2 regions of the Streptomyces sp. NPDC089919 genome follow, and region 1 is predicted to be linked to the other one. Evidence: riboswitches for the same ligand, from Rfam matches in the RefSeq annotation. Region 1 holds a riboswitch; the other holds the start of a gene.

Evidence for each region. Region 1 has a riboswitch for cobalamin ahead of AB0O40_RS29010 (ribonucleoside-diphosphate reductase subunit alpha). Riboswitches for the same ligand answer to the same signal wherever they lie in the genome.
Region 2: another riboswitch for cobalamin. It lies ahead of AB0O40_RS14100 (CoA-acylating methylmalonate-semialdehyde dehydrogenase); the one in region 1 lies ahead of AB0O40_RS29010 (ribonucleoside-diphosphate reductase subunit alpha).

What each region holds. Positions count from the first base shown of each region.
Region 1 is NZ_JBFBGK010000092.1:18,883-30,419, reverse strand. Features, by position in the region: gene AB0O40_RS29035 (extracellular solute-binding protein) at 1-622, opposite strand, end outside; gene AB0O40_RS29030 (GntR family transcriptional regulator) at 910-1,674, shown strand; gene AB0O40_RS29025 (carbon starvation CstA family protein) at 1,846-4,032, shown strand; gene AB0O40_RS29020 (YbdD/YjiX family protein) at 4,029-4,223, shown strand; gene AB0O40_RS29015 (GNAT family N-acetyltransferase) at 4,302-4,802, shown strand; cobalamin riboswitch at 5,015-5,155, shown strand; gene AB0O40_RS29010 (ribonucleoside-diphosphate reductase subunit alpha) at 5,300-7,702, shown strand; gene AB0O40_RS29005 (ribonucleotide-diphosphate reductase subunit beta) at 7,702-8,715, shown strand; gene def (peptide deformylase) at 8,782-9,417, opposite strand; gene AB0O40_RS28995 (hypothetical protein) at 9,499-10,494, opposite strand; gene AB0O40_RS28990 (HD domain-containing protein) at 10,614-11,537, opposite strand, start outside.
Region 2 is NZ_JBFBGK010000026.1:70,971-77,105, reverse strand. Features, by position in the region: partial or broken gene AB0O40_RS14115 (NAD(P)-binding domain-containing protein) at 77-211, opposite strand; gene AB0O40_RS14110 (enoyl-CoA hydratase/isomerase family protein) at 208-1,293, opposite strand; gene AB0O40_RS14105 (acyl-CoA dehydrogenase family protein) at 1,290-2,444, opposite strand; gene AB0O40_RS14100 (CoA-acylating methylmalonate-semialdehyde dehydrogenase) at 2,441-3,940, opposite strand; cobalamin riboswitch at 4,132-4,317, opposite strand; cobalamin riboswitch at 4,630-4,758, shown strand; gene AB0O40_RS14095 (DUF4430 domain-containing protein) at 4,885-5,379, shown strand; gene AB0O40_RS14090 (hypothetical protein) at 5,434-6,135, opposite strand, start outside.

The DNA of each region.
Region 1 (11,537 bases):
AGGACATGGCCGCGTACCAGTCCGGCGAGGGCTGGTACCAGGCGCTGAACTTGGCGCCCTTCTTCTTCTGGATGGCGTCCAGGGCGGAGGTCAGCTCGGCCCAGCTCTTCGGGGCGGCCTTGACGCCCGCCTCGGCGGCGACGTCCTTGCGCCAGGTGCCCACGCGGCCACCGGCGTAGTAGGGGACGCCGTAGGTCTTGCCGTCGTAGGTGACGGACTCCTTGAGGGCGTCCAGCCAGGCCGCGGAGTTGTCGTACTTCGAGGCGTCGATCTCCGAGAAGGCGCCGGTCGACATGTAGCCGATCATCTCGGAGTTGCCCATCTCGACCACGTCCGGAGCCTTGTCCGTGGCGAGCACCGCGTCGAGCTTGGCGTTCTTGTCCGGCCAGCCGTAGTACTCGTGCTTGACCTTCAGGCCCGGGTGCTTCGCGATCACCGCGTCGTCGGCCGCCTTGACCAGGTCCGGCCAGTTGTTCTGGGCGTCGACCGTCAGCCAGACCGTGATTTCCTTGGCGGCGGACGGCTTGTCGCCGCCGTCCTTCTTGTCGTCCGAGCCGCCGCACGCCGCCAGACCGATCACCATGCCCGCGACACCAACCGCCGCGATGAGCTTGCGCTTCACGCCACCCTCCTCAGGGATGCTGCAGTCCCCCTGCCCGCCGTACGTGAAATACGCCAAGTACTGCCGTGGGGCCGGGATCTGATCCATATTGGTTTAGACCAGTAGCCTGGAGCTTGGCCTAGACCTTTGGGGGTGTCAAGGGTGTAATAAACGAGGTGTGAGTCCGTTACCGGACCGACACCTCAGGGAGGGGCGACGTCCGTGCTCCGGCCCGTGTCACGATGTGACCGCAAGAGACGGAGGAGCCGGTGACGGCTGTGAAACTGGAGTCGGGAAGGCAGGCGGCGATGGCCACCGAAGGGGCGCTCACGGAGCCGGAGAGCGGGGCAGCCACTCGTACCGCGCGCGTGCCCAAGTACTACCGACTCAAGCGGCATTTGCTCGAAATGACCGAAACGCTCCCACCCGGCACCCCGGTGCCGCCGGAGCGCACGCTGGCCGCGGAGTTCGACACCTCCCGGACCACCGTCCGGCAGGCGCTCCAGGAGCTGGTCGTCGAGGGGCGGCTGGAGCGCATCCAGGGCAAGGGCACCTTCGTCGCCAAGCCGAAGGTCTCCCAGGCGCTGCAACTGACCTCCTACACCGAGGACATGCGGGCCCAGGGCCTGGAGCCGACCTCCCAGCTGCTCGACATCGGCTACGTCACCGCCGACGACACCCTCGCCGGCCTGCTGAAGATCACCACCGGCGGGCGGGTGCTGCGGATCGAGCGGCTCCGCCTGGCCAGCGGCGAGCCGATGGCCATCGAGACCACGCACCTTTCGGCCAAGCGCTTCCCCGCACTGCGCCGCTCGCTGGTCAAGTACACCTCGCTCTACACCGCCCTCGCGGAGGTGTACGACGTCCACCTGGCCGAGGCCGAGGAGACCATCGAGACCTCGCTGGCCACCCCGCGGGAGGCCGGCCTGCTCGGCACCGACGTCGGCCTGCCGATGCTGATGCTCTCCCGGCACTCGCTGGATGCGGACGGCGAGCCGGTGGAGTGGGTCCGCTCGGTCTACCGGGGCGATCGTTACAAGTTCGTAGCCCGACTCCAGCGCCCCGCCGTCTGACGGGGAGTTGACTCTCGTACCGGTATACGGACGGGGTCTTACCTCCAGCGGGCAGGTCCCCGTAGATTCCCTGCGCATTGCGTAGATGATCACGAGGGGACGAGGGTCATGGCGAAACCGGGATCAACGGGATCAACGGGATCGGAGCGGAACGCGGCGGGTCCGGCCGGCATGGCGGACCCGCCTTCGCCGTCGGGGGGCATGACGCCCGCGGCAATGGCGGTCTGGGCCCTGGTCGCCCTGGTCGGGGCGCTCGGCTGGGGGGTGCTCGCGCTCTCCCGGGGCGAGGAGATCTCGGCCGCCTGGCTGCTCGCCGCGGCGCTGGGCTCGTACGCCATCGCGTACCGCTTCTACTCGCGCTTCATCGCCCGGCGGGTGCTGCGGGTGGACAAGTCGCGGGCCACCCCGGCCGAACGCCTTGACAACGGTGTCGACTTCCACCCGACCGACCGGCGGGTGCTCTTCGGCCACCACTTCGCGGCCGTCGCGGGCGCCGGTCCGCTGGTCGGCCCGGTGCTCGCCGCACAGATGGGCTATCTGCCGGGCACCATCTGGATCGTGGCCGGCGTGATCTTCGCCGGCGCCGTCCAGGACATGGTCACGCTCTTCTTCTCCACCCGCCGCGACGGCCGCTCGCTCGGCCAGATGGCGCGCGAGGAGATCGGCCCGGTGGGCGGCGCGGCGGCCCTGGTCGCGGTCTTCGCCATCATGATCATCCTGCTGGCGGTGCTGGCGCTGGTGATCGTCAACGCCCTGTCGCACTCGCCCTGGGGCGTCTTCTCCATCGGCATGACCATCCCGATCGCCCTCTTCATGGGCGTGTACCTGCGGGTGCTGCGGCCCGGTCGGGTCACCGAGGTCTCGCTGATCGGCGTGGCGCTGCTGCTGCTCTCGCTGGTGGCCGGCGGCTGGGTGGCGGAGTCCTCCTGGGCCGACTTCTTCACCCTCAAGCCCACCACCCTGGTGCTGTGGATGGTCGGTTACGGCTTCCTCGCCTCGGTGCTGCCGGTGTGGCTGCTGCTGGCCCCGCGCGACTACCTGTCCACCTTCATGAAGGTCGGCACCATCGCGCTGCTGGCGCTCGGGGTGGTCATCGCCATGCCGACGCTGAAGATGCCGGCGGTCACCGACTTCGCCTCGCGCGGGGACGGGCCGGTCTTCGCCGGCTCGATGTTCCCGTTCGTCTTCATCACCATCGCCTGCGGCGCGCTCTCCGGCTTCCACGCCCTGGTCTCCTCGGGCACCACCCCGAAGATGGTCCAGAAGGAGACCCAGGTCCGGATGATCGGCTACGGCGCGATGCTGACCGAGTCGTTCGTGGCCGTGATGGCCGTCATCGCGGCCTGCATCATCGAGCCGGGCCTGTTCTTCGCCGTCAACTCCCCCGCCGGAGTGGTCGGCACGACCGTGCAGACCGCCTCCGAGGCCATCGGCCACCTCGGCTTCAGCATCACCCCCGAGGCGCTGGCGCAGGCCGCCAAGGACGTGGAGGAGGCCAGCCTGCTCTCCCGGACCGGCGGTGCGCCCACCTTCGCGCTGGGCATGTCCGAGATCTTCTCGGGCGTGATCGGCGGGGCCGGGCTGAAGGCCTTCTGGTACCACTTCGCGATCATGTTCGAGGCGCTGTTCATCCTGACCACGCTGGACGCGGGCACCCGGGTGGGCCGCTTCATGCTCCAGGACACCCTGGGCAACGTCTACAAGCCCTTCCGGCAGGTCAGCTGGAAGCCGGGGGTCTGGATCTCCAGCGCGCTCGTGGTGGGCGCCTGGGGGTACTTCCTGTGGGTCGGCGTGCACGACCCGCTCGGCGGCATCAACCAGCTCTTCCCGCTCTTCGGCATCGCGAACCAGCTGCTGGCCGCGGTCGCCCTGGCCGTGTGCACCACCCTGCTGGTCAAGTCCGGCCGGCTGAAGTGGGCGTGGGTGACCGGCGTACCGCTGGTGTGGGACGCCGCGGTGACGCTCACCGCCTCCTGGATGAAGATCTTCTCCGACGACCCGCGGGTCGGCTTCTTCGCCCAGCGCGACAAGTACCAGTCGGGCATCGACGCCGGGAAGGTGCTGCCGCCGGCCAAGTCGCTGGACGACATGCACACCGTGGTCACCAACTCGACCGTGGACGGCGTCCTGTCCGCGCTCTTCGCGGTCCTGATCGTGGTGGTGCTGGCGGACGCGCTGCGGGTCTGCGTCCAGGCGGCCCGCAGGCCGGAGTCGGTGGTGCTGCACGAGGCCCCCTATGTCGAGTCGAAGATCGTCGCCCCGGCCGGGCTGATCGCCACGGCCGAGGAGAAGGCCGAGCTCGCGGCCGCCGGACTCGACTCGGGCGGCGGCCGCGTCAAGGAGGGCGTGACCTCGTGACGGCGGCCGGCCTGCTGGCCCGGATCCGGTTCTACGTCCGCGAGTTCACCGGCGAGGCGGCCTACGACCGGCACCTCGCGCACCTGCGCGCGCACGACCCCGGGGCGGCGGTGCCGACCCGCCGGGAGTTCGAGCGGGCCCGTACGGACGCCCGCGAGGCGGATCCGCGCGAGGGCTTCCGCTGCTGCTGAGCGCGGCGCCGCGGGGCCGGAGGGCCGTCGGGGGATCCCCGGCGGCCCTCCGCCGTACCGGTGCGGCACACTCGGAGCATGGACATCGTGATCAGGGAAGCCCTGCCCGCCGAATACGCCGAGCTGGGCGAGGTCACCGCCCGCGCCTACGTCCTGGACGGCCTGCTCGAAGGGCATGACGACGACCCCTACGCGGCCGTCCTGCGCGATGTGGCGGGCCGGGCGGCCCAGGGCACCGTCCTGGTCGCCGTCGACCGCGAGGGGCGGCTCCTGGGCGGTCTGGCGTACGCCCCGCCCGGCAGCCCACTGGCCGACATCGCCCGCGCGGGCGAGGCGGAGTTCCGGATGCTCGCGGTGGCCCGGGAGGGCCGCGGGCGGGGTGCCGGCGAGGCGCTGGTCCGGGCCTGCCTCGAACGCGCCCGGGCGACCCCCGGGGTGACCCGGATGGTGATGTCCACCCAGCCCGCCATGCGCGGCGCGCAGCGCATCTACGAACGCCTGGGCTTCACCCGCTCCCCCGAACGCGACTGGTCCCCGCGCCCGGGCCTGAGCCTCCTGACGTACGGGCTGGACCTGTAGGGCCCCGGCAGTCCACCGATCGTTTCCGGCCGTCCCCGCGGCCGCCCGCCGGCCGTCGTACGACGCGCCCGGCCGGGCCGCGGGGAGGGCCCTGCGGCATGCCCCGGTACGGGCCCGGTACCGGGCGCCCCGCCTCCGCAGGACGGTAGCGGAGAGACACGGCCCCGGGACTCCCCGTCGCGGGCGACACAACATCTAGGGGGTCACACGATCAGGCGCCCCCACATGTATGCTCGTCCTCGCTGTCGCCGCAGGGGAATCCGGTGAGAATCCGGAACTGTCCCGCAACGGTATGAAGTGCACGCATTCGTGCATCGGGAGTCCGAGGACCTGCCGACGGTGTGCCCGGGTCGACCGAACCGGGTGCCGAGACGTCCGGGCCTCGCGGTTGGGCCGGTGGACGCCGTGCGGAGTACGCGTTTCTGCCACGCCCGCACGCGCCCCCGCACGCCCGCCCGCCGTGGTGACCGGAGCCGAGCGAGGGAGAGCCCCCCACCGTGACCATCGCGCCTGCCGCACCGCGCGCCGTGTCCGAGCCGTCCGAGACTCCTGCCGAGCCCGGGGGCCCCGGCGCCGCTCTGCTGCGCACCCTCACGGAACTCACCGCGGACCTCCCGGACACCGACCCGGGCCGGGTCGCCGCCGCCGCCCTGCGCGGCCGCAGCGCCACCGCCGACGAGGCGGAGCTGCGCGGCCTGGCCACCGAGGCCGCCGCCGGGCTCATCTCCGAGGACCCCGCCTACTCCCGGCTCGCCGCCCGGCTGCTCACCCTCGCCATCGCCGACGAGGCCACCGGCCAGGGCGCGACCTCCTTCGCCGCCTCCGTCGAGGTGGGCCACCGCGAGGGCCTGATCGCCGACCGGACCGCCGACTTCGTCAAGCTGCACGCCGCCCGGCTGGACGCCCTGGTCGAGGCCTCCGTCGCGGCCGGCGCCGACGACCGCTTCGGTTTCTTCGGCCTGCGCACCCTGCACAGCCGCTACCTGCTGCGCCACCCGATCACCCGCCAGGTGGTCGAGACCCCCCAGCACTTCATGCTCCGGGTCGCCTGCGGCCTCGCCGAGGACGACAGCGTCCGCGCGCTGGAGGAAGTGACCTCGCTCTACGCCCTGATGAGCCGGCTGGACTACCTCCCGTCCTCGCCGACGCTCTTCAACTCCGGCACCCGGCACCCGCAGATGTCCTCCTGCTACCTGCTGGACTCCCCGCTGGACGAGCTGGACTCGATCTACGACCGCTACCACCAGGTGGCCCGGCTCTCGAAGCACGCCGGCGGCATCGGCCTGGCGTACTCCCGCATCCGCGCCCGCGGTTCGCTGATCCGCGGCACCAACGGGCACTCCAACGGCATCGTGCCGTTCCTCAAGACCCTCGACGCCTCCGTGGCCGCGGTCAACCAGGGCGGCCGCCGCAAGGGCGCCGCCGCCGTCTACCTGGAGACCTGGCACGCGGACATCGAGGAGTTCCTGGAGCTCCGCGACAACACCGGCGAGGACGCCCGCCGCACCCACAACCTCAACCTCGCGCACTGGATCCCGGACGAGTTCATGCGCCGGGTGAACGCCGACGCCCCGTGGTCGCTCTTCTCCCCCTCCGACGTACCGGAGCTGGTCGACCTGTACGGCGCGGAGTTCGACGCCGCGTACACCAAGGCCGAGGCCGCGGGCCTGGCCCGCAAGACCATGCCGGCCCGGGACCTGTACGGCCGCATGATGCGCACCCTGGCGCAGACCGGCAACGGCTGGATGACCTTCAAGGACGCCTCCAACCGGACCGCCAACCAGACCGCCGAGCCCGGCGCCGTGGTGCACTCCTCGAACCTGTGCACCGAGATCATCGAGGTCACCGACGACGGCGAGACCGCGGTCTGCAACCTCGGCTCGGTCAACATGGGCGCCTTCGTGACCGAGGCCGGCGAGCTGGACTGGGAGCGGCTGGACGAGACCGTCCGGACCGCCGTGACCTTCCTCGACCGGGTCGTGGACATCAACTTCTACCCGACCGAGCAGGCCGGCCGCTCCAACGCCAAGTGGCGTCCGGTGGGCCTGGGCGCGATGGGCCTCCAGGACGTCTTCTTCAAGCTGCGGCTGCCCTTCGACTCGGCCGAGGCCAAGGCGCTCTCCACGAAGATCGCCGAGCGGATCATGCTCGCGGCGTACGAGGCCTCCTGCGACCTGGCCGAGCGCCACGGCCCGCTGCCGGCCTGGGAGAAGACCCGGACCGCGCGCGGCGTGCTGCACCCCGACCACTACGACGTCGAGCTCAACTGGCCGGAGCGCTGGGACGCGCTGCGCGCCCGGGTCGCCACGACCGGGATGCGCAACTCCCTGCTGCTGGCCATCGCGCCGACCGCGACCATCGCCTCGATCGCCGGCGTGTACGAGTGCATCGAGCCGCAGGTCTCCAACCTCTTCAAGCGCGAGACGCTCAGCGGTGAGTTCCTCCAGGTCAACGCCTACCTGGTGGAGGACCTGAAGAAGCTCGGCGTCTGGGACGCGCAGACCCGCGAGGCGCTGCGTGAGGCCTCCGGCTCGGTGCAGGGCTTCGGCTGGATCCCGGCCGAGGTGCGCGAGCTGTACCGCACCGCCTGGGAGATCCCGCAGCGCGGCCTGATCGACATGGCCGCGGCCCGTACGCCCTTCCTGGACCAGAGCCAGTCGCTCAACCTGTTCCTGGAGACGCCCACCATCGGCAAGCTCAGCTCGATGTACGCGTACGCCTGGAAGCAGGGCCTGAAGACCACGTACTACCTGCGCTCGCGCCCGGCGACGAAGATCGCCCGCGCCGCGTCCGGCACGGCCGCCGTCCCGGCCGCCGCCACCCCCCTCCCGCAGGCCGTCGATGCCGAGGCGCTGGCCTGCTCCCTTGAGAACCCCGAGTCCTGCGAGGCCTGCCAGTAATGCCCACCGAAAAGAAGAACCTGCTCGACCCCGGCTTCGAGCTGACCCTCCGGCCCATGCGCTACCCGGACTTCTACGAGCGCTACCGGGACGCGATCAAGAACACCTGGACGGTGGAGGAGGTCGACCTCCACTCGGACGTCGCGGACCTCGCGAAGCTGACGCCCGCCGAGCAGCACATGATCGGCCGCCTGGTCGCGTTCTTCGCGACCGGCGACTCGATCGTCTCGAACAACCTGGTGCTGACGCTGTACAAGCACATCAACTCCCCGGAGGCGCGCCTGTACCTGTCGCGCCAGCTCTTCGAGGAGGCCGTGCACGTCCAGTTCTACCTGACGCTGCTCGACACCTACCTGCCCGACCCGGACGACCGCGCGGCGGCCTTCGACGCGGTCGAGGAGATCCCCTCGATCCGCGAGAAGGCGCAGTTCTGCTTCAAGTGGATGGACTCGGTCGAGAAGATCGAGCGGCTGGAGGACGCCGCCGACCGGCGCCGCTTCCTGCTGAACCTGATCTGCTTCGCGGCCTGCATCGAGGGCCTGTTCTTCTACGGCGCCTTCGCCTACGTGTACTGGTTCCGCAGCCGGGGCCTGCTGCACGGCCTGGCCACCGGCACCAACTGGGTGTTCCGCGACGAGACCATGCACATGAACTTCGCCTTCGAGGTCGTGGACACGGTCCGCAAGGAGGAGCCGGAGCTCTTCGACGACGCCCTCCAGCAGCAGGTCACCGACATGCTGAAGGAGGCCGTGGAGGCGGAGCTGCAGTTCGGCCGCGACCTGTGCGGTGACGGCCTGCCCGGCATGAACACCGAGTCGATGCGCGAGTACCTGGAGTGCGTCGCGGACCAGCGCCTGGTCCGCCTCGGCTTCCCGCCGGTCTACGGCTCGCAGAACCCGTTCTCCTTCATGGAGCTGCAGGGCGTCCAGGAGCTGACCAACTTCTTCGAGCGCCGCCCCTCGGCCTACCAGGTCGCCGTCGAGGGCACGGTCGACCTCGACGAGGACTTCTAGCCGGCCAATGCGAAGGGCCCCGCACCGGAGTTCCGGTGCGGGGCCCTTCCGCGTGGCGGGTGCCGACTAGGCGTTGGGCACGGTCTCGTAGCGCGGGGTGCCCTCTTCCATCTGGCGCAGGGCGTCCTTGCGCTCGCGCTTGGAGAGCCGGTCGATGTACAGGTAGCCGTACAGGTGGTCGGTCTCGTGCTGGAGGCAGCGGGCGAAGTAGCCGGTGCCGCGCACCTTGATCGGGTTGCCCTGGGCGTCCTGGCCGGTGACCTCGGCGTAGTCCGGGCGGGCCAGCGCCGCGTAGGCGGTCGGCACCGACAGGCAGCCCTCGTTGGAGTCGTCCAGCACGCGCGCGCCGGCCGGCAGCTCGACCAGCTTCGGGTTGACGACCACGCCGGTGTGGCGCTTGCCGTCGTCGTCCGGGCAGTCGTAGACGAAGACCTTCTGGTCCACGCCGATCTGGTTGGCGGCCAGGCCCACGCCCTCGGCGGCCTTCTGGCTCGCGAACATGTCGTCGATCAGCGCGGCCAGCTCGTCGCCGAACTCGGTGACGTCCTTGCACTCCCGGTGCAGGACCGGGTTGCCCACGACGGTGATCGGGCGGGCCGTGCCGCGCTCGCGGTGGGCGAGCTCACGCGCCTCGCAGTCCTCGGTGTCCACGACGTACCCGTCGTTGACCTCGCCCTGCTGCTCCGTCTCCTGCTGCGCCATGTCCGCCGTACGCCTTCCTCAAGTCACCGTGTGTACCCGTACAGCCTACGGGCAGGGGGCCGGGCCGGTTCGGCGGACCGCTCAGCAGACCTCTTCGAGGTCCCGCCACTCGCGGGTGTCGGGGCTGTCGGCCACCCAGCCGTCCAGCAGCCCGCGCACCAGGCCCGCGGGGGCGGCGATGCCGCACTCCCGCTCGGGCACCCACAGGGAGCCCGAGCCGGCCGTCCGGTGGCCGAGCGGGCCGGGGTGGCCCGGTTCGCTGTGGTCGTGCGGGTCCAGCTGCTCGCCGTCGCCCTCGCCGCTGGGCATGGCGCTCTCCGAGCAGGTGCGGCAGAGCAGCCGCACCGAGGAGGACCAGTCCTCGGCGGCGAAGCCCGCGTCCGAGGCCAGCTGCTCCAGGGCGTCCCGGTCGGCCTCGGTGGCCGCCTCCAGCAGCACCACCCAGGTCGGCACCGGCGAGGGCGCCCACAGCTCGATCTCGTCGAAGACGGGGAAGGAGGGGCCGGCCGCGGTCACCCGCTCACCGTGCGGGACGCCGTCGTGCAGCACCACCTCGCCCCAGCGGCGCCCGGAGGAGGGCAGCGGGATCGAGAGGACCTCCATCCGGGCCGGATCCAGTCTGCGGCCCCACACCACCTCGGCTTCACCCTCGGGCGACAGCCGGACCGCGGCGCTGCCCAGCTCCATGCCCACCGGCTCGCCGGTGGGCGCCCCGCCGCGCGGGTCGCCGGGCACCTTGAGGCCGTACGCCTGCCAGGCCCGGCGGGCCAGCGGCCAGTCCTGCAGGGCGGTGGCGGCGATGCCGACGTTCCACCAGTCGGGGGTGCCGGTCTCCCGGTCGAGCAGGGCCACGGCGCGCAGCCCGGCGGCCCGCGCCTGCTCCCAGTCGTGCCGGAACTTGTGCAGCAGGGCCAGGTTGAACCAGGACTCGGACAGCCAGGGCTCCAAGTCCGCGGCGCGCGTCAGCAGCGCACCCGCGTCCTCGTACCGGCCGTCGCCGATCAGCGTGAACGCGCGGTCGGTGGCCTGCCGCCACGAGGCGGAGGGCCGATGCCGTACCTTCCCGAAGATCCTCACGATTCCCGCCTGCCTGGGGGCACCCGCCCAGCCGGGGCTGGGCCTGCGGTGCAGCCTTGCGGACACTCTCACTTCGCATCCAACCATGCCCGCTCGGACGGCCGCTCATTACCCATGGGTTACCCAGCCGGGAAGGCGGTGACTCCGGCCGGCCGGGACCGGCCGCCGTCGCGCTGGAGGACCCGTGCCAGGCACTCCACGACCTCGGGCTGGTACTCGTGCGCGGTGGCCAGCCGCAGCTGCTCCAGGGCCGCCAGGGAGCCGCCCGGGTACGGGGAGCCGCCCGCCAGGTCGTCGTAGGCGTTGACGGCCCGGACGATCCGGGCCGCCACCGGCTGCTCCCGGTACGGGTCGGCCTGCCGCTCCACCACCACGGCCACCTCGGCCGGCACGCCGGTCTGCCGGGCCACCTCGCCGCCGAGCCGGGCGATCCGCTCCCGCTCGGCGGCCGGCAGCGCGGCGGTGGCCCCGCTGGGCACCGGGTCGACCAGCGAGAGCTGCCCGATGTCGTGCATCAGGGCGGCGTACTCCAGCACGGTCAGCTCCCGCTCGGTCAGCCCGAGCTCGCGGCCCACCGCGCAGCTCAGCGCCGCCACCCGGCGGGCGTGCCCGGGCCGGGTGTAGCCGGCGATCTCGGTGGCCCGGGCCAGCGAGGTGATGGTCTGCCGGTAGGTGGTGCGGACCGCGGAGATCCGCCGGAAGGACAGCTGGGTCAGCAGCAGCGGGACGCAGAAGACGGGCAGCGCCCACAGCCCGGCCACCGCCACCCCGAGGGACATCACGACCCCGGTCGCACAGATGGCCGAGCCGATGCCGGGCAGCGCCCGCAGCTCGTCGCGGAGCAGCGGACCGTACGGCCAGCCGGTGCGGGCCCCGGCCAGCGCGGCGGCCAGCACGGCGTCGCAGAGCGCGCTGAGCCCGAGCAGCAGCACCAGGAACACGGCCATCAGGGGGCCCTGCCCGATGCCCTCGTCCAGCCGCCCGGAGTTGGACAGCGGTTGGAAGCAGGCGGCGGCGAAGGCCACCGTCAGCACCCGGCGGGC
Region 2 (6,135 bases), on a different contig from region 1:
CCCTGTTCCTGACAGGCCGTCAGTTCAGTAATCTGACTACACGTCAGCTTCCTTGTCCGGTACGGGTCTTCCCATGGCCCGCAGCGACACCGGCCAGCAGCTCGGGGACGAGGTCGAAGCCGAGCACGCGGTGGCCGGCCTTGACGAGGTTGGCGGCCATCGGGCCGCCCATGTGGCCGAGGCCGATGAATGCGACGGTGGTTCCGGTCACCAGACGACCTCCTGGGACGAAGCGGTCGCGCCGAGCCGGAGCCCGGGCGCGTCGAGCGGGGCGAAGTAGCGGTCCACGGCCGCCGGGGTGACGTCCTCGAGCGTGGCCGGCGACCAGTGCGGGTCGCGGTCCTTGTCGATGACCTGGGCGCGGATGCCCTCGACCAGGTCGGGGGAGGCCAGCGCCGCGCAGGAGACCCGGTACTCCTGCTCCAGCACCCGCTCCAGCGGCCCGAGGCGGCGGGCCCGGCGGAGCGCGGCCAGGGCGACTTTGACGGCGGTGGGGGACTTGGCCAGCAGCGTGCCGGCCGCGTCCTTGGCGGCGGGGACGTCCGACGCGAGGAGCCGCGCCACGATCTCCTCGGCGGTGTCGGCGGCGTAGCAGTGGTCGATCCACTCGCGGGCGGCGGCCAGGGCGCCCGGCGGGGGCTGTGCCACGTACCGCTCCAGGACGCGGTGGACGGGGGCGCCGGCCAGGTCCCGGGCGAGATCCGGTAGTGCGGAGGCGGGTGCGAAGTGATCGGCGAGACCGCACAGCAGCGCGTCCGCGGCACTCACGGGCGCGCCGGTCAGGGCCAGGTGGGTGCCCAGCTCGCCGGGGGCGAGGGCGAGGAGGTAGGTGCCGCCCACGTCGGGGACGAAGCCGATGCCGGTCTCGGGCATGGCGACCTTGGACCGTTCGGTGACGATGCGGACACTGCCGTGCGCGGAGACGCCGACCCCGCCGCCCATGACGATGCCGTCCATGAGGGCGACGTACGGCTTGGGGTAGCGGGCGATCAGGGCGTTGAGGCGGTACTCGTCGCGCCAGAAGTCCGCCGAGGCGGTGCCTCCGGTGCGGGCGTCCTCGTGGATGGCGCGGATGTCGCCGCCCGCGCACAGGCCCCGGTCGCCGGCACCCCGGATGACGACCAGGGCGACGGAGGGATCGGCCGCCCAGGCCGTCAGGGCCTCCTCGATCCGGCGCACCATGGGGTGGCTGAGGGCGTTGAGTGCCTTGGGGCGGTTGAGGGTGATGTACCCGGCGTGGCCCTCGGTGTGCAGCAGGACGTGGTCCTCGCCGGTGGGTGTCTCGTTGGTCATCGCAGGGTCTCCGTGAGTCCGCGCGCGACGATCACGCGCATGACCTCGTTGGTGCCTTCCAGGATCTGGTGGACCCGTAGGTCCCGGACGATCTTCTCGATGCCGTACTCGCTCACATAGCCGTAACCGCCGTGGAGTTGGAGGGCGGCATCGGCCACCTGGTAGCCGGTGTCGGTGGCGAAGCGCTTGGCCATCGCGCACAGCCGGGGGGCCAGCGGGTCCCCGGTGTCGAGGGCTTCGGCGGCCTGCCGGACCAGCGCGCGGGCCGCGGCCAGCTCGGTGGCCATGTCGGCCAGCCGGAACTGCAGGGCCTGGGCGTCCAGCAGCCGGCCCCCGAAGGCCTCGCGGTCGGCGAGGTGGGACAGCGAGCGGTCCAGGGCGCTCTGGGCGCCGCCCAGCGAGCAGGCGGCGATGCCGAGGCGGCCGCCGTTGAGGCCGTTCATGGCGATGCGGAAGCCGTCGCCCTCGGCGCCGAGCAGCCGGTCGGCGGGGATGCGGACCCCGTCGAGGACGACCTGACGGGTGGGCTGCGCGTTCCAGCCCATCTTCCGCTCGTTCGGGCCGAACGAGACGCCCGGGTCGTCATGTTGCACGACGAACGCGGAGATCCCGCCGGGTCCGCGGTCGCCGGTCCGGGCCATCACGACGTACACGCCGGCGGCTCCGGCGCCGGAGATGAACTGCTTCACCCCGGTCAGGACGTAGTGGTCGCCCAGCCGCTCGGCGCGGGTGCGCAGGGCGGCGGCGTCCGAGCCCGCGCCCGGTTCGGTCAGGCAGTAGCTGCCCAGGGTGGCGGCCGAGCACAGGCCCGGCAGCCAGCGGTCGCGCTGGCCGTGGTCGCCGTAGCGGTCGATCATCCAGGCGACCATGTTGTGGATGGAGAGGTAGCCGGCGATGGACGGGCAGCCGGTGGCGAGGGTCTCGAAGACGAGGACGCCGTCGCTGCGGGACAGGCCCGAGCCGCCGTGCTCCTCGCGGACGTAGACGCCTGCCAGGCCCAGGGCGGCGGCCCGGCGGATGACGTCCACGGGGAAGTGCTTGTCCTGGTCCCAGGCGACCGCGTGCGGGGCCAGCTGCTCCTGGGCGAAGTCGAGGGTGACCTCGGCGAGGGCGAGCTGGTCCTCGGTGAGGGTGGTGGTCACGGCGCTCACCCCATCGTCGGGATGGTGAAGCTCGCGCCCTCCTTGACCCCGGAGGGCCAGCGCGAGGTGACGGTCTTCGTGCGGGTGTAGAAGCGGATCGAGTCCGGCCCGTGCTGGTTGAGGTCGCCGAAGCCGGACTTCTTCCAGCCGCCGAAGGTGTGGTAGGCGACGGGGACCGGGATGGGGACGTTGACGCCGACCATGCCGGTGTTGACCCGGCGGGTGAACTCGCGGGCGGTGTCCCCGTCGCGGGTGAAGATCGCCACGCCGTTGCCGAACGGGTGCTCGCTGGGCAGCCGCAGCGCCTCCTCGAAGTCGGCGGCCCGGACGACGGTCAGCACCGGGCCGAAGATCTCCTCGCGGTAGACGCGCATCTGCGGGGTGACCCGGTCGAAGAGCGTGGCCCCGGCGAAGAAGCCGTTCTCGTGCCCGGCGAGCGTGAACGGCCGTCCGTCCACGACCAGTTCGGCGCCCTCGGTGACGCCGATGTCCACGTACCGGTTGACCCGGTCCAGGGCGTCGCGGCTGACCAGCGGGCCGAAGTCCGCCTCCGGGTCGTCGGAGCGGCCGATCTTCAGGGTCGAGATCCGGTCCTTGAGGGCGGCGACCAGGCGGTCCGCGGTCTCCTCGCCGACCGGTACGGCCACCGAGATGGCCATGCAGCGCTCGCCCGCCGAGCCGTAGCCGGCCCCGACGAGCGCGTCCACGGCCTGGTCGAGATCGGCGTCGGGCATCACGATCATGTGGTTCTTGGCGCCGCCGAAGCACTGGGCGCGCTTGCCGTGGGCGGCGGCGGTGGCGTAGATGTGCGCGGCGATCGGGGTGGAGCCGACGAAGCCGAGGGCCTGCACCCGCGGGTCCTCGAGCAGGGTGTCGACCGCCTCCTTGCCGCCGTTGACGACGTTCAGGACGCCCGGCGGCAGGCCGGCCTCCAGGAACAGCTCGGCGAGCCGCAGCGGTACCGAGGGATCGCGCTCGGAGGGCTTGAGGATGAAGGCGTTGCCGCAGGCGAGGGCGGGGGCGGCCTGCCAGAGCGGGATCATGGCGGGGAAGTTGAAGGGGGTGATGCCGGCGACCACGCCCAGGGGCGAGCGCAGCGAGTGCACGTCGATGCCGGTGCCGGCGTTGTCGGTGAACTCGCCCTTGAGGAGGTGCGGGATCCCGGCGGCGAACTCGACCACCTCCAGGCCGCGTTGCAGGTCGCCATGGGCGTCGGCGACCGTCTTGCCGTGCTCGGCCGACAGCATCCGGGCCAGGTCCTCGCGCTCGTCCTCGACGAGCTGGAGGAAGCGCAGCAGGACGCGGCCCCGCCGCTGCGGGTTCCACTGCCCCCAATCGGCCTGCGCCTCCATGGCGTTGGCGATCGCCGCCTCGGTGTCGGCGCGTCCGGCCAGCGGTACGCGGGCCTGGACGGCGCCGGTGTTCGGGTCGTACACGTCGGCGAACAGCCCGGACGTGCCGGTGGTGTGCTTTCCGCCGATGAAATGGGTGAGTTCACGGACCATGGGAGCCTGCTCTCGTCAGGTCGGATCCGGGGATGGCACGACGGACCGGCGGCGGACACTCCGATGGGGGTGCGCCGTTGCGGAAGCCGTGGGAACTACGAGCGCACGGAAGTGGTGTGGGTACGCTCCGCCGGATCACCAGGGTCGTGGGTACAAACCGGTGCCATGCGTGTCTGCTCCATCCTCGTGGACAACACGGAACAACCCGCGGCCGGTATCCTGACTCCCGGATCCCCGCGTGCCGCCCGCCTTCCCGGCAGACCTCGCCAGTGGCGTGTGGAGGGCAGCACGCTCCCCGGTCACAGTGGCGGGACCGTGCCGGACTCACACCGGCTTCCCTGCACCGCGGACCTTGTGCCAGGAACATATAGTTGGACGTCCTAGTAAGTCCAGAGCGCCACCCGAGGTGGGAGCGGGCCGAGCGGCGCCGCACCGCGCGAGCCCCTGCCGGCCGAGCCGGGTGCGCACACCGCGCCGAAACCGGCCGGGCCCCCGCGTGGTCCGCGGCGCTGAGGTACTGGCGCACGTCCTGCACGGGGTACGGGTGGGGGAGCCCGTGACGGGGGCGGAGGCGCGGCGGCTGGGGTGAGTGCGGTGGTCGCCGGGTGCTTCGGGTCGCTCATCGCCGTTCATCCGCCGGGTACTTGGCCGCGGCGGCGTCGGCCCGTACGATTCCCCTGCCCGGCTCCGGCCGGGGACAACTTCATGGCTGTGCGATCGGGGGAAGCCGGTGGGAATCCGGCGCTGACCTGCAACCGTGTGCGGCGCGCTGACCTGCGCCGCGAGTCGGGATGCCCGCCGCGCGGCAGCATCCGCTTCCACTGTCACGGTCTGCAGAGCGAAGCCCGGTACCGCCGGAACACCACGTCAGCACGCTCACGGGGGTGGGCCGCGCCGGTCGCGGGGCCGCATCGGCCGACCGCACCGGTCAGAAAGGCCACCCCATGCTCCTGAGCCCCGCCCGTCGCGCCGCCGTCACCACGGCCGCCCTGGGACTCGCCCTCACCGGCCTCACCGCCGCGCCCGCCGTCGCCCACGCCAAGCCGGTGAACACCAACGCCGCCGTCAAGGTCACCCTCACCGTGCAGGGCCCCGACGGCCTGCTGTTCAAGGGCAAGGTCAAGACCAAGGGCCACGACGTGAGCACCGCCACCGGTGGTACCCACAAGTGCGACGGCACCAACGGTGGCGCCAACCCGACCAAGGTGCCGACCCCGACCGCGGCCCTGGACGACGCGGCCAAGAACCACTACTTCGGCTGGGACGGCACCTGGTACGCGTCCTTCGACGACTTCTCCGTGGACACCATCAAGGGTGTCAGCGGCGGCGGTTCGGCCTACTGGAACATATCCGTCAACGGCACGCCCACCCCGGTCGGCGGCTGCCAGTTCAAGCTGAACGCGGGCGACCAGGTGTCGTTCGTCTGGACGTCCTTCTGATCCGTCGGGAGGGTGCGGGCGGGGCCGGTGCTGACCCGCCCCGCCCGCCGTCCGTCAGGCTCCCCAGCGCAGCGCGATGGTGTCACCGACGTTGATGACCTTGCCGCGGGTGGCGCCCGCGAAGGCGGACCCGTCCACGCTCACCTTCCAGCTGTTCGAGCCGCTGTTCGCCTTGCCGTTGACGGCGGTGACGGTGCCGGTCCCGGACGACGGCGTGACGCTGGTGACGCAGCCGGACGGGGCGGCCGAGCCGATCGCCGCGGTCAGGACGTCGCCGAGGGTGGTGGTGGTACCGGTCGGCGTGATGGAGACGGCGCAGGCCTTCAGGTTGCCGGCGCCGTCGTCCACAGTGAGCGCCAGCTTGGTCGCGGTACCCGAGGTGAAGGCCGACTGGGCCACCCACTGCGGCGCGCCCGGGGTGACCGGGACGGGCGGGGCGGAGGTGAAGCCGCCGCCGACCACCGCGCGCAGCGCGTCGATCGAGGCGTAGGCGCTCGGGGCGGTGTCGCTGGGCTTGTACTTGAAACCGCCGGCAGGGTTGTACTGGTTGGCGATGAGGAAGTCGACCGGGGTCCTGCCGGCCAGGGTGACGAAGTCGCCGGTCTGGGCGTTGATGCCGCAGGCGTTGAGGCCCGCGACGCCCCAGCCGTTGGAGCTGGTGTTGACGCCGTACATCGAGTTGAAGGCGCCGGTGGTGTTGACCAGCTTGCCCTTGAGGAAGTCCTTCGCCTGGACGACGTCGGCGTCGGTGTTCGG